One region of the Hahella chejuensis KCTC 2396 genome, then DNA from elsewhere that is predicted to be linked to it. Evidence: predicted binding sites of a transcription regulator. Region 1 holds the regulator's gene; the other holds the start of a gene.
What was found. The regulator LexA, encoded in region 1, represses DNA repair genes until DNA is damaged. The targets are predictions, from matches to a motif close to TACTGTNTANNTANACAGTA.
Positions count from the first base shown of each region.

Region 2: a site for LexA is predicted at 3,979-3,998, ahead of recA (recombinase RecA). Genes of this name have one in related genera too.

Region 1 covers NC_007645.1:2,108,011-2,115,284, forward strand. Annotated here, with positions in the region: gene HCH_RS09355 (DUF1329 domain-containing protein) at 1-302, opposite strand, end outside; gene HCH_RS09360 (DUF6586 family protein) at 687-1,145, shown strand; gene HCH_RS09365 (hypothetical protein) at 1,304-1,549, shown strand; gene lexA (transcriptional repressor LexA) at 1,598-2,200, opposite strand; gene HCH_RS09375 (NAD(P)H-dependent oxidoreductase) at 2,453-3,034, shown strand; gene HCH_RS09380 (collagenase) at 3,510-3,788, shown strand; gene HCH_RS09385 (hypothetical protein) at 3,840-4,079, opposite strand; gene HCH_RS09390 (Ig-like domain-containing protein) at 4,612-7,274, shown strand, end outside.
Region 2 covers NC_007645.1:5,374,123-5,381,396, reverse strand. Annotated here, with positions in the region: gene HCH_RS32695 (DUF4124 domain-containing protein) at 1-195, shown strand, start outside; gene fdxA (ferredoxin FdxA) at 266-589, opposite strand; gene mutS (DNA mismatch repair protein MutS) at 722-3,304, opposite strand; gene HCH_RS23500 (CinA family protein) at 3,447-3,938, shown strand; gene recA (recombinase RecA) at 4,055-5,092, shown strand; gene HCH_RS23490 (fibronectin type III domain-containing protein) at 5,235-5,714, opposite strand; gene HCH_RS23485 (hypothetical protein) at 6,026-6,205, shown strand; gene HCH_RS23480 (SirB2 family protein) at 6,220-6,603, opposite strand; gene moaE (molybdopterin synthase catalytic subunit MoaE) at 6,756-7,229, shown strand; gene mobA (molybdenum cofactor guanylyltransferase MobA) at 7,272-7,274, opposite strand, start outside.

The DNA.
Region 1 (7,274 bases):
TCTGAATAGTCTTGAGCATTACCGGCGTTAATAATGAAACGTGGAACGTCCGCATCGAAAGGATCGGCATGCCACTTATCTGGATTATAGTTCGCAGGCGGTTGTTTAATGCCTCCATCCCAGGGCGGCACTTCACCTCCTTCGCTACCGGCCCTCTCAGCGCCAAGAGGCGTGAGATCCCGATCCAGACGCGCCGTCTGATCCGGCGGCGCCTTAGCTGGAGCGCTCTGCGCGATTAGTGAAAATACGAGTAATACCAGTGCGTTATTTATATTTTTTTTTGCGTTACGGCTATAAGCCATGTCTTTCTCACTCTCTTTCTGGAAGTAACAGACAGTTCCCTTACTTTCTCTCCCTGGACAAAATTATAGCAGTCTAAAATATTATTCTAGTTTTCTCACTAGCGCCTTTGTTAGCGTTTATGGCGGGTTGCTGCTGAACGTTAACTTGTGTAAGGGGCGAGCTCCGGCATCGGGTGCTAAGCTATGAGAAAGACTCTGCTGATAGTTTGTCGCCATTTTTCGCGGAAACCTGAGTTGGATGAGACAGCAATGGTAGGGAATTTAGGCGCCTGAGCGAATCGGAATTGCGCCTCAGGAATTACTTCGGAGGGGAAATTTTTATTAAAGAACTTATGGTTAAAAACCTATACACTAATAAAAAGCGATTGTTGATGAGCTTAAGGTATGTCTGGAAAGTGGCTGACTTACGTAAATGAAAATCTGTTTTTCGCCAAGCTGCAATTGCAGTGGAAAGATACCTCTTCAACCGTGGCGGAAAGAGAATGCGCAGGGCGTGCGGCTTTGCGTTTTCTTCAACAGGCATATGTCGGTTTCTTGAACGAACTTGCCGAACAACGTCGCATCAAAGTTAAGATCGAGTCGCTCGCTGACTTGGAAGGACAGTTGGAAGTCGAATCGCCAGAAGTTATCAGCATGAAACTGGCGGCGGCCCAACCAGATTCCTGGTTGGCTCAATTATTGAAGCAATATGGGGAAATATCTCGTCCCCGAAAAAATGAAACGCCGCAGGATGAAAATATTATCGCCGCCACGTCAACCGTATCTGCAATGGAGGCGGCGGCAATACTGGAGTTCATGCAGGCGTTTATCAACGAGGTGAGAGAGCACAGTTTTGAGTGGTAGAGGTAAGCTTGAATGAAAGAAACCCTCTCAGGCCTCGACTGATAACAGCTTAGGAAAATGAATGAGGCGCCTGTGGCTAGTTTGCTGACATGTTCGTTCCCAGGTATTGGAACGATGGAAAACATTTCAGTGAGAACTTACGAGTAGGAGATTTGGAAATGGCATCAAGCTTCTTTGAAATTGTTCAACTGCCGAATGGAGACTTCGCTTTGCAACCCATGGGGGGCGGGAGCGAACATTTGGTGAAAATCAGCTTTGGTCAGGAAGCTAAGGCATATCTGGCGGAAAATGATGCGGCTGTCGCACACGCTATGATTAATGCGGCCATTAAGCTGGTAGGAGATATGCGGGAGGAGGCGATTCGTCAGTCAGAGGCGGAAGAAAAACCGAAAACCGTACATTAATGTCACCGACTGCCCATTAGAGGCAGTCGGCGCTTTGTCGGTTCACTGTTAGCGGCGAATAACGCCGACGCCCAGTCCTTCGATGTCCAAAGGCTGTTGCGACAGGTTCACTTCAATGGGTTCAAACTCTTCGTTTTCCGGCAATAAAAGCACTTTGTTTTTCTGACGCTGGAAACGTTTCACCGTCACTTCATCGCCAATGCGCGCAACCACAATTTGACCATTGTGGATATCGGTCGTGCGATGCACCGCCAGTAAATCGCCGTCGAGAATTCCCACGTCCTTCATGCTCATGCCTTTGACACGCAGAAAGTAATCGGCGGAAGGGGTAAAGAAGGACGGGGGCAGCTCACAATATTCTTCAATATTTTCCTGCGCCAGAATGGGATAACCCGCTGCTACCTGACCAACAATCGGAATGCCCTGATTTTGCGTTTCCGACGCCGGCAACCTGATGCCGCGCGAGGCGCCGGGAACCATCTCAATAGCGCCTTTCTTCGCCAGCGCTTTCAGGTGCTCTTCCGCAGCATTAGCGGAGCGAAACCCCAGGCGATTGGAAATTTCCGCCCGGGTAGGTGGATAACCCGTCTCCTCAATATGCTCGCGAATCAGTTGTAAAACCTGTTCCTGGCGCTTGGTTAGCTTAATCACTCCACCCTCCGGCGACCCCAAAAGGTCTGATAAAAATCTGTGTACACTATATGTTTATCCATGTCTGTTTATGTATACAGTAATGGTGTGGGCAAGTAAAGAAAAAATGTCTAAGTAACTGAGGATTAAGATGAAAACTGATATGGCGCGTCGCGGATCAAGCAAAGCTGATGAATATTGATCGACAACAAATGACTATCTTTGTTAATCGAGAAAATATGAATAGCTGACTACACTTTCTGGGAGCAACTTATGGCGTCACGCATTTTGATTATTCAGGGGCATCCTGACCCACAGGGTGGCCGCTTTTGTCATGCTTTGGCTGAAGCATACGCCGAAGGGGCGGAGGCGGCGGGACATGAGGTGCGTAAGTTGGCTGTATCGACAATGAGTTTTCCCTGGTTGCGTTCAAAGCGGGAATTTGAAGAACAGTCTCCGCCGGAGGTGATTATCGCTGCGCAGAAAGAAATCCAGTGGGCTGAATGTCTGTTTATTATTTATCCGCTATGGATGGGGGGCATGCCCGCCGTATTAAAGGCGTTCCTGGAGCAGACATTACGACCAGGCTTTGCGGTAAGTGGGGGAGGTAAGTGGCCCAGGCGGCTACTGAAAGGACGCAGGGCGCGCATAGTCGTGACCATGGGGATGCCTGCGTTTATCTATCGCTGGTTTTATCGCGCTCACAGTTTAAAAAGTCTAAAGCGTAATATCTTGGGTATTTGTGGGGTTTCTCCGATTCAAACGTCGCTGATTGGCGCGGTGGAAGACTCGGACGCCAAGCCCCGAAAACAGTGGCTGGATAGAATGCGCATGTATGGCGGTAAGGCGATGTAGCATTTGGTTTAGCTTGTGCGCTATTGGCTTGGCGGCTTTGATACAATTTGGCGCTTTTATTAGACAGGCCGATTAACTTTATCGGTATATATTCACTGCCCGCGCGGTAACTTTCATACTCTGCGACGTACTCTTTAATCAGGCTGTAAATCTCTTTAGGAATTGCAATGACGCCTGCGAACAGATGGTTTAGAGCCCCTTTGGCGTTGTCTTTTTCACTCTCACTGTCAGCGCGATAACATGGTCGAAGGGCGGCGGGGCTCGTTGACTGACTTTGGTGGGCGCTATGACTCGGCGTGAAACGAACTTTTCAATATCTACGATAAAGGCCATGACAATGACGCCTTCATCGACCGGCGTTTTCTATGAGGGCGATCCTTTTGATTATTAACATGGCAATGATATTGGCATGTTAATGATCAGGCGCATGGATGCGCCTGCGCGGCGGCTAGCCGCGGGAGACAGGGCCTGACATGTGCAGGCCCTGGCGTTGCAGCCAAATAGAAGGAAGCTATTTGGCTGCCTGATTAATAATAGCGATGAGTCGCGTATTTACCATTGGGGCTATTGGGCGGTGCGCTACATGTTCGAGCAGCGTCCAGACGACATTGAGCGATTAGTATTATGGTTCCGACTTGGCCGATATGACGATTACCAGGACTGGCTTGATGACGAAGCGAAAGAACTGGATGCGGGGTTTGCAAAGTGGATGGGGAAAGTGAGGAAGGAGCTTCAGGTCGCTTCTGGCGTTTAAAGTAAAAGCCAAATCCCTGGCGTATAGGTTATATCCGTGCTGGCGGTTTCTTTAGCCGTTTCGGCGGGATAACTGAGTCGCTGCAGAAGGCTCTGGAGTGATGTCGGTCATTGGCTGAATTGAGGGGATGGGACGGCTAAATTGCTGCTCATCCTCCTTGGCCTCTACATTTGCGCAGAACTCCATCAGCCAGGCATACCCGTAAGGGGTTATCTGTTCGGTATAGCGCAGCAACTCCGCGATGCGGAATAAGTCGTTAACAACCTTCTGCGAAGGGGACGTCTGATTCACTGTTACTCCTTAAACCTGTGTTCAATGATGCCCTAAGGGCTAGTGCAATTGTGTTTTTGGAAGGAAATGGTATTTGTCTTGTTATGGTGGGGCAAGAGGGGGTATGGTCTAGGTCTTTTGGTTTGGAAGGGATAATCCACTGCTACGTGTTATGCCGTTAGATAAGTAACATTGATGAGACCTTTGGCATCTGAAACAAAAAATATATGGCTTATCTCGCTATCGTAAACAGCTTCGCACTAAACGAAGGGGGTCTACATACTTATTCCGCGCGCCTGCGCCGCGGGTGACAGGGTCTGACATGTGCAGGCCCTGTTGTTGCAGACAAATAGTAGGAAGCTATTTGTCTGCCTGATTAATAATGTACAAAGGTCTGGGGCAAATAGACTGTCAATTGTAAAATATTAATAAAAATTTATTACAAGACTACTCTTGTCGTTTCCAATCCGTATAATCGCGCCGTCGCTCGGTTTGCCCCCTACTCAGGGCGTTGCAGACCGCCCCACGATCAGGATGTAATCAGGATAGTTAAATGACTAAGTATGTCGCCTCCTTTCTCTCGACCGTCATTCTCGGTCTGTTCAGCTTTCAGGTTTCCGCCAAAGACTTTGGACCCGCACAGCGCTATAACGCTTTGGTGTTCGACGTGTTTGACGCCTTGTCCTCCGATGTGGAAGGTCGTCTCGCCGTCGGTGGCGACATCACCCTGAATAACTACAGTGTGGGCGATAAGCTGAATGCGTCTGAAGCGGGCGATGTCCTGATCGCCGGGGGCGATATCAAGTTTCCCAGCGGTCGCGTGTACTATGGCAATGTGATCGCCGGCGGCTCCGTCAAAGACATTGGCGATGCTGTGCAGCATGGCATGGCCCAAGGCGCCAAGATCAAGGGCGGAGCGACGCCTTCGGTCGATTTTTCAAGTGCGCAGGCCTATTTAGAGCAGCTTTCGCAAGATCTATCCAAGTTGAAAGCCAATGGCAAGGTGGAGTCCAAGTGGGGCGGGCTTTATCTGACGGCGGCGTGCGACAGTAATCTGCAAGTCTTCCAGCTCTCCGGCGCGCAGGTGTTTCCGGCGCATACCTTTGAAGTGGACCTTTCCTGCGCGCCAGCCGACGCCACTTATATCTTCAATATTGATGGCCAACAAACCGGTATGTCCGGGATGAGCCTGCAGTCTTTGGCGAACGTCGCCGACAAAGTAGTTTTTAATTTCTATGAAGCCTATGTGCTGGAGTTGGAGTCTATTGGCGTGGAAGGCTCCGTGCTGGCGCCGAAGGCGGAAGTGGTTAACCCCCAGGGTGTACTTCGCGGCCATCTGTTCGCCAAGGCTTGGTACGGGGAGATGCAGATCAACTGGGTTCCTTTTACCGGGCGTTTGCCTGAGTCCACTCCCCCCAAGCCGGAGCAATGCCAGCTTTATCCCATCACGTTTGATTATGGCTCGCTGCCCTCCAGAGTTGGAGAAACGGTGATCCTGTATCCCGGTATGGATCAAGGGAATTTCATCTGGCTGTCCTGGACCGGCAGCGTCAAGCAGAGCGATTTGGTGAACTCGCTCACTTCCGCCAACGCAGATACCTATATCAATCCGCACGACGCGCAGGATCGCATCCTGAACCGCATGGACTGGATCAGCGCCGCGCCTGGCGTGAAGAACAGCAAGGCCGTGCGGACCGCCATGAATGGATTGCTAAATAAAGAGATTATCGTACCGGTATGGGGCGATCTGCAGGGCGGCGGCGCTAACCGGATTTATCAGGCGGCGGCATTCGCCAAAATAGCGATCACGGGATACAAGCTCAACGGTAAAGGCTATCTAACCTTCAAGTATCTGGGCGAGGAAAACTGTGGGGAAGCGACGGTTGAACCGCCCGTTGCACAAGACCAGGACGTCAGCACGAAAGAAGATCAACCCATCGATTTTACGCTGAAGGCGACGGGAGAATTCACCAGCGAAGCGGAGTTTGTCATCATCCAGGCGCCGCAACACGGATCTATTGCGCAACAAGGCGAAGCAATTACTTATACCCCGAATGCTGATTTCCACGGTCAGGACAGCCTGCGCTTCAAATTGGTCGACGGTGACGTTGAATCCAATGAAGCGACCGTCAATATTGCAGTCGTTCCAGTGAACGATGCGCCTTCCGCTAACGATCAAGCGCTGACAGTTGCGGAAGATCAGACTCTGGCGATTGTGCTGACTGCGCAGGACAACGATACGGAGACGCTGACTTTCACCCTGGTGAGCCAGCCTGTTAATGGCGTTCTGACGGGCGATGCGCCGACACTGACCTATACGCCCAAAGCCAACTTTCATGGCGACGACGCCTTTATTTTTACCGTCAGCGACGGCCAGGGCCAGTCTGAACAGGCTACGATTTCTATCACCGTCACACCTGTTAACGATCTTCCGGTCGCTCAATCACTCGAACTGGCGCTGGATGAAGACGCCTTTATCGATCTGACCTTGCAAGGCGCTGACATTGACAGCGACAGCCTGACGTTCTCCGTACTAGAAGGTCCGGCCCACGGAACGCTGAGCGGCGAAGCGCCTGCGCTGCGCTATACGCCAAGCGCCAATTTCAATGGCGTTGACTCCTTCACCTACCGTGTTAACGATGGCTTGGCTGACTCCGCCGTGGCCATCGTGACGTTGACTGTGCGCCCGGTGAGTGACGCCCCAGTGCTGACTGGCGAACCGCTCACCGTCACGCCAGAAGGTTTGGCCTACACCTATGCAGCCAACGCCACCGACCCGGACGGCGACGCCCTGGCGTTTCATCTGGATCAAGCCCCGCAAGGCATGACCATTGACGCCGCCAGCGGCCAGATCAGCTGGACGCCGCCGCAAGATTACGTGCAATCCGTTAAAGAGCTGAACAGCCAGTGTTACGTCACCCATATCGGCGACGTCAGCACGGACAGCAATGGGTCAACCACCAGCGCTCAGGTTAATCATCCCGATCTTCGCCTGGGCGCTATCGCTCTGGAAGCCGGGGCGGACCATGCGTATCAAGTTAGCGTAGCGCTATCCAATCGTGGCCTGGCGGACGTCAGCGCACCGGTGGACGTGTCCTTTTATGTAGGCGCGCCGGAGAACGGCGATCTATTGGGAACGCAGCGTTTGACCCATCTGGCCAGCGGAGAAACCGCTCGTCTAAGTCTGGGCGTATACGATTATCTGCTGACTGACGA
Region 2 (7,274 bases), 3.3 Mb from region 1:
AAAGAACGCGCGGCTCAAAAAGCCAAGTTAGATAATTACTGTGCGGAGCTTAGAAAGGATATTAATCAGATTGATCAGGGATACGCCTTCGCCCGCATTCAAGATGACGGTACGCCTGAGTATGTTTCTGACGAAGAAATCGCCCAGCGGCGCAGTAAGCTGCAGGCGTTGTATCAAGAAAAGTGCGCTCCATAACATTCGTCGTAAAGAAAAAGAGGACTTGAAGCCCTCTTTTTTTATGTCTGAAGCCTGGCGCTAATTCAAATCAGCGCGCCAGATCTTTAAGTTTGCCTTTTACGCCTTTCCAGTCATCCGCATCAGCAGGAGCGTCTTTCTTCTCCGTGATGTTCGGCCAGACGCGGCACAGCTCTTCATTAAGCGCGATAAATTCCTTTTGATCTTCCGGCAATTCATCCTCGGAAAAAATAGCTTCGGCAGGGCACTCTGGCTCACATAAAGCACAGTCGATGCATTCGTCCGGATCGATGACGAGGAAATTAGGACCCTCGTAAAAGCAGTCCACCGGGCACACTTCGACGCAATCGGTGTATTTGCACTTGATGCAATTTTCGGTAACAACAAAAGTCATGGTCTGATCCCTTATTATGAAACTCTGCGCGATTGCTCAGTGACCGTTGGGCCGCGCGATTTAGTATTGTAGAAAACCCTTTCGGCGCAAGCAACCCGGGGCGCCCTTGCAACGCCCGGGATATCTGCGTTGTCAGCTGTTCTCACTCATCGTTTTCAGCTCATACAGCATATTTAACGCTTCTCGCGGAGAAAGCGAATCCACATCAAGCTTTTGCAGGCGGGTTTCCACCTCGCTAGGCTCGACTCGGGCGAACAAATCGTCCTGAAGTGATGGCGCAGGCGCCGTCAGAGCGGGCTTGGAAGCGCCGCTTTCCAACTGTTTCAATTGCTTTTGCGCTTGATTGATAACCTGAGGGGGGACGCCCGCCAGCTGCGCCACCTGTATACCGTAGCTCTTGCTCGCAGGACCTTCATGCACGGTATGAAGGAAGACAATGCTGTCATTGTGCTCGGTGGCGGTCAGGTGCACATTGGCGACATTTGCGTGCGTCTTGGGTAGCGCAGTGAGTTCGAAGTAGTGAGTGGCGAACAAGGTAAAGGCCTGAATTTCCCGCGCTAAATGCTCCGCACAGGCCCAGGCCAGTGATAGTCCGTCAAAAGTGCTGGTGCCGCGACCGACTTCATCCATTAACACCAGGCTCTGACGGGTCGCGTAATGCAGGATGTTGGCGGTTTCAGTCATCTCCACCATGAACGTGGAGCGTCCGCCGGCAATATCGTCCGAGGAGCCCATGCGGGTAAATACCCGGTCTATAGGCCCGATAACGACTTTAGCCGCAGGCACAAAGCTACCGCAATAAGCCAGGATGACAATACAGGCGGTCTGACGCATGTAGGTGGACTTACCGCCCATGTTCGGACCGGTAATGATAAGCATGCGATGCTTGTCCTGCAGATTCAGGTCATTGGGAACAAACGGGTCCTGGCTGACTTGTTCAACGACTGGATGACGACCGCCTTCAATATGCAGCATGTGTTCATCAGTGAGGTCGGGACAGACCAGATTCAAGGTCAGCGCTCTTTCAGCAAAGTTGGACAACACATCCAACTCTGATAGTGCGCGAGCGCTGTCTTGAAGAGGGGCAAGCTGTTCAACGATGGTTTCCAGAATCTGGTCGTAGAGCATCTTTTCCCGGCTCAATGCGCGGCTCTTGGCGCTCAGGGCTTTGTCTTCAAAAGTTTTTAACTCGGGTGTGATAAAACGTTCGGCGTTCTTTAGTGTCTGGCGTCGAATGTAATCTGCGGGCGCCTGGTCTGACTGTGTGCGGCTCAGCTCGATGAAATAGCCGTGAACGCGGTTATAGCCTACTTTTAGTGAGGATAGCTGCGTGCGCTCTTTCTCACGTTTCTCAATTTCCAGCAGATAGTCGCCTGCGTTCTCGCTGATGCTGCGCAATTCGTCCAACTCCTCATCGAAGCCCTGACGAAGCACGCCGCCATCGCGAATGACGACAGGAGGATTTTCTTCTATGGCGCGGGAGAGAAGGTCTGCGATGTCTGGAAATTCACTGACTTGCTTGGCCAGACGGCGCAAGTGAGTATCGTTCAGTTCCTCCATCTGCTTTTGCAAATCGGGCAGGAGCGTCAGCGTATCCCGCAAGCGCGCCAAGTCGCGAGGGCGTGCGGAACGTAACGCGACCCGAGACAGGATGCGTTCGCTATCGCCAATCTGTTTGAGCGTCTCATGCAATGCTTCGAACTGATAGTCTTCCAGCAGCTCTTTGATTGCGTTTTGACGCTGGCGCACCTCCTCCTGACTGCGCAATGGACGGTTCAGCCAGCGGCGCAGCATACGGCTGCCCATAGCGGTGGCTGACTTGTCCATGACCCAGGCCAGTGTGTGTCTATAATCTCCCGCTAAGTTGACGTCAATTTCAAGATTTCTGCGACTGGCCGCGTCAAGAATGATGGAGTCTTCTCGACGTTCGCGGATCATGGTGCGGATATGGGGCAGCTGGGAGCGCTGCGTCTCCTGGGCATACTGAAACAGGCAGCCGGCGGCTTCAATGGCGGCGCTCATACCTTCACAGTCGAATCCAGCCAGGTCTTTGGTGCGAAACTGCTGGCATAACAGGCGCTGGGCCGTTTCCTGCTCAAAATACCAGGGTGGCTGTTTTTGAACGCCGGTGTAATTTTCCAATAGCGTCAGAAAAGGGAACTGCTCGCTGACTAGAATCTCGGCAGGTCGCAGGCGTTGCAGTTCACTGGCTAACGCTTCGACTCCGCGCACTTCCTGGATCAGAAAGCGCCCGCCGGCGATATCCAGCGTCGCCAGACCAAATAGGTCTTTATAGGCGCTTATCGCTAAAAGTAAGTTGTCCGACTTCTCTTCCAGAAAGGCCTCATCGCTGAGCGTGCCCGGCGTGACCACCCTGACGACTTTTCGCTCTACCGGCCCTTTGCTGGCGGCGGGGTCGCCAACCTGTTCGCAGATTACGACGGATTCGCCGAGGCGAACCAAACGCCCGATGTAGCCTTCCGCTGCATGGAAGGGAACGCCCGCCATGGGAATAGGCTGTCCGCCTGACTGGCCACGTTGGGTCAGGGTGATATCCAGCAGCTCAGCGGCGCGGCGGGCGTCTTCGTAAAACAACTCATAGAAGTCGCCCATTCTATAAAATACGAGCTGATGAGGATGTTTCGCCTTTATGCCAAGATACTGTTGCATCATTGGCGTGTGTTGGGGTTTGATTGCGGATTCAATAGCGGACATGACAGAACAAAAGGATTGTGTAATTTTATGAATGAAGGCGGGATTGTAAGGGAAAGCCATAGCCATAATAAAGAAGGCTGGCCATGTCCTGGCGCCTATTACGCGGCCTTCCTGTATCTGAATCGGGGTTGATGGTGACGGAATGAACGATGAGATCAAGAGCCTGGCGGCGCGCTTGGGGGCGGTCCTGAACAAGCGGGGCCTTAAAGTGACGACAGCGGAGTCATGCACTGGCGGCGGAGTCGCCTATGCGATTACCTCTGTTGCGGGTAGCTCTAACTGGTTTGAAGAAGGAGTGATCACATATTCTAATGAAGCCAAGCAGTCGCGCTTACAAGTGGCGTCGACGACCCTGATGCAGCATGGCGCAGTCAGCGAAGAAGTTGTAAAAGAGATGACGCTGGGAGCTTTGCAATGTGGGCAAGCGCAGCTTGCTATCGCCGTGAGTGGCATAGCGGGCCCTGGCGGCGGAACCGCAGAAAAACCAGTAGGATTGGTCTGGGTCGCGTGGAGGTTTCGGGAGGTAGTCGTAGCGCGAAGCTTTCATTTTTCCGGGGATAGGGAGCAAGTGCGCCTGCAGTCCATAGCGGAGGGGCTGCGGGGAGCGATAGAGATGATGGAAAGCAATTTGTAGAAAATTTAAGCGTGACTTTGGCCGCTGGGTTGTGGAATAATGCTGTCAATTTATACAGTAATTCTGGGTTGGAATAACAACTCGTACCGGTTAAATGAAATAAAGGGTGTTTAAGAATGGATGACAATCGTAAGAAGGCGTTGACGGCCGCTTTATCACAAATTGAGCGTCAGTTCGGTAAAGGCGCGGTTATGCGGATGGGAGAGCAGCCCAGAGAAATTATTCCTTCCGTTTCTACTGGCTCGCTTGGACTGGATATCGCTCTTGGCATCGGCGGCTTGCCATACGGACGTATTGTCGAGATCTATGGACCGGAGAGTTCCGGTAAAACCACTTTGACTCTGCAAGTGATCGCGGAAGCGCAGCGTCAGGGTAAGACATGCGCTTTCGTTGATGCGGAGCACGCGCTGGACCCTATTTACGCAGAGAAGCTTGGCGTTAATATCGATCAACTGCTGGTTTCCCAGCCCGACACGGGCGAGCAGGCTCTGGAAATCGCCGATATGCTGGTTCGCTCCGGCGCCGTCGACGTCATCATTATCGACTCCGTCGCTGCGTTGACGCCCAAGGCGGAAATTGAGGGCGAAATGGGAGACTCCCATGTGGGTCTGCAGGCTCGCTTGATGTCGCAAGCGCTGAGAAAGTTGACTGGTAGCGTCAAACAAGCGAATTGTTTGATGATATTCATTAACCAGATTCGTATGAAAATCGGTGTAATGTTCGGGTCGCCAGAGACCACTACTGGTGGTAACGCACTCAAGTTCTACGCTTCCGTCCGTCTTGATATTCGCCGCGTCGGCTCTGTGAAGGAAGGAGAGGAGGTCGTTGGTAACGAGACTCGCGTGAAAGTGGTGAAGAACAAAGTGTCTCCGCCTTTTAAGCAAGCGGATTTCCAGATCATGTATGGTCGTGGCATCTACCGCACCGGAGAGATTATCGATCTGGGCGTGAAGGAAGGCTTTGTTGATAAGTCTGGCGCCTGGTATAGCTACAAAGGCGACAAGATCGGTCAAGGTAAAGCCAATTCCTCTCGGTATCTGGAAGAGCATCCTGAGATTGCGGTAGAAATCGAAACCGCCATCAGAGAGAAGTTGATGCCGAAGACGCCGGTGAAAGAGAAAGAAGCGCCAGTTGCTCCTGTTGAGGCTGAATAACCCGGGCTTTTCTATATATTACCTTTCTACTAAAAATAAGGGCGGCCCTTGAGCCGCCCTTATTGCGTTTCCTTGTCCATATTCCTTCTCTCTACTTTTCCGTATCGAGTATTGTCCTTGTCGGATGGCTGGTTGACCCGTGTTAAAGGATTTTCTTAGTCATAATCCTGGAAGGCTCGCTTTCCATTCCATTGATATCCAGTACGGTGACGGCGAAATAGTGGACGCCCTTTTCCAGGTTGGAAAACGCATACTCAAACTGCTGATCCCCAACTTCGGTGTATTGCCAGTCATTGTCTGACTCATGTTGGTGATACACGCGATAGCCTTCCAGTTCATATAGCTCGATATCACTGCCGTCTTCCCGAGTATATGGAGGCTCCCAAAAGATAAATGCGCTACGGGCGTAATTGGTTGATTGCTTCGCAGCGGCGATTTGAGGCGTATTCTCATCAATCCCAGAGGACGCTCCTCCAGTTCCTCCACCGCCACACCCAGTCAATAGGGCGCTTGCCAGAGTGAAGCCCAAAATGGCAGTGATGGATCTAGAATTTGATTTGGCGCGGTGAAAAATACTTTTTAAGTATGAAAGGGCTTTGACCTCAAAGTTAACTTGATTCAAATCATTCCCCTATTAGTAGAGTTAGAGTTATAAGTTGACGCTATAAACAGATAACGCCCCGCGCTCTTAGTCAGGATTCGTGCCAATAATGTCGGGATGTTGGAAATATTTATAAAAAACAAAGAGTTAAGCTTTCTGTTTATCTCTTTCTGCTTTTAGACTATTGTGAAAAGGGTTGCCTTTTTCTTACCAGAACGCCGGTGTTTGAAATTATCTCTATAATTTTCAAATAGTTAGATTGTCTGTAATTGGCGACAGCCATTGTGGAATCGAAAATGTAACTTGAGCTGTTGTGGAGAGGGAGAACGAATATGAAGTGGGTCGTATTGCTAGCTATAGTGGTTGCGGTTGTGATTTGGGTGGTAAGAAGTAGGAAACGAAATCCTGTCAGCGATCCTGAAGTCAAAGAGCTTGATCAAAAGCGCTATTACGTGACGCCACCTAAGCCGGGTGACCTAGAACCCGAGGATAAAAGCGGCACGCAATACTAATTTGGCGGAAAGATTTAAAGCGGTAATGGCCAACTGCTTTTGGTCAGGGCGACCATGACGATATAGGCGAACGCTGTATAGGCGCCAAGTCCAAACAGGACGCGAGTCCTCTTTGTCTTACCTCTCTTGAGCGCGAAAACGCCTAACGCGATGTAAATGATTAATCCCACCACTTTTGCGGTGAGCCATCCGTTATGGAAAGGGTATTGCTGAAGTTTTAGCGCTAGTCCTATGGCGCTCAACAGTAGCAATGTGTCGATAATGTGCGGAAGAACCTTGCTTAATTTGTGCTGTAAGAGTGGACTCCCCAGAATCATCCATATAAAGCGTAAGGTAAAGGACGCGAAGGTCAACGCAACGCAGGTCATATGAATGTGTTTGAGCAGCATATAGCTCATGATTGGCTCCTTTCACAGCATCTTTATTGTTCAGGTTTGTTGGAACGACGGCCGCCTATTAGAAATTCTTTCCTTAAAAACTTAAAGTGTTAGTCAGCATTTCTTTATCTATTGCGCGCGGCGCGCAGCCTTTATCAGGTGGTTTCTGAACGATGAGTGACAACATAAGAATCGATGTGACAACGGACGACTTTGATCTCGGAGAGGAAACGCGTCGATTGACGGATGGCGATACCGCTGTTGGCGCGGTTTGCAGTTTTGTCGGTTTGGTGCGGGATTTCAGTGATAAGCCAGATGTAAAGGGGCTTTATCTGGAGCACTATCCTGCGATGACAGAAAAATCGCTGACTAAAATCGCAAAGGAAGCTTTTCAGCGCTGGGATTTGAATGGAGTAAGAGTCATCCATCGTGTTGGCGAACTCTGGGCGGGAGATCAGATTGTGCTGGTGGTGACCGCAAGCGCCCACCGTGGTGACGCTTTCGCCGCTTGCGAGTTCATCATGGATTATTTAAAGGTGCAGGCCCCATTCTGGAAGAAAGAACTGACGGCGGAAGGGGAGCATTGGGTGGAGGCCAAAGAAAGCGATCAGGTCAGGGCGGGAGAGTGGAGTTCCGAACCGGAGTAGCAGTAGTGACTTGGCGCGAACCTAGTGGCGCGAGTATTTTTGTTA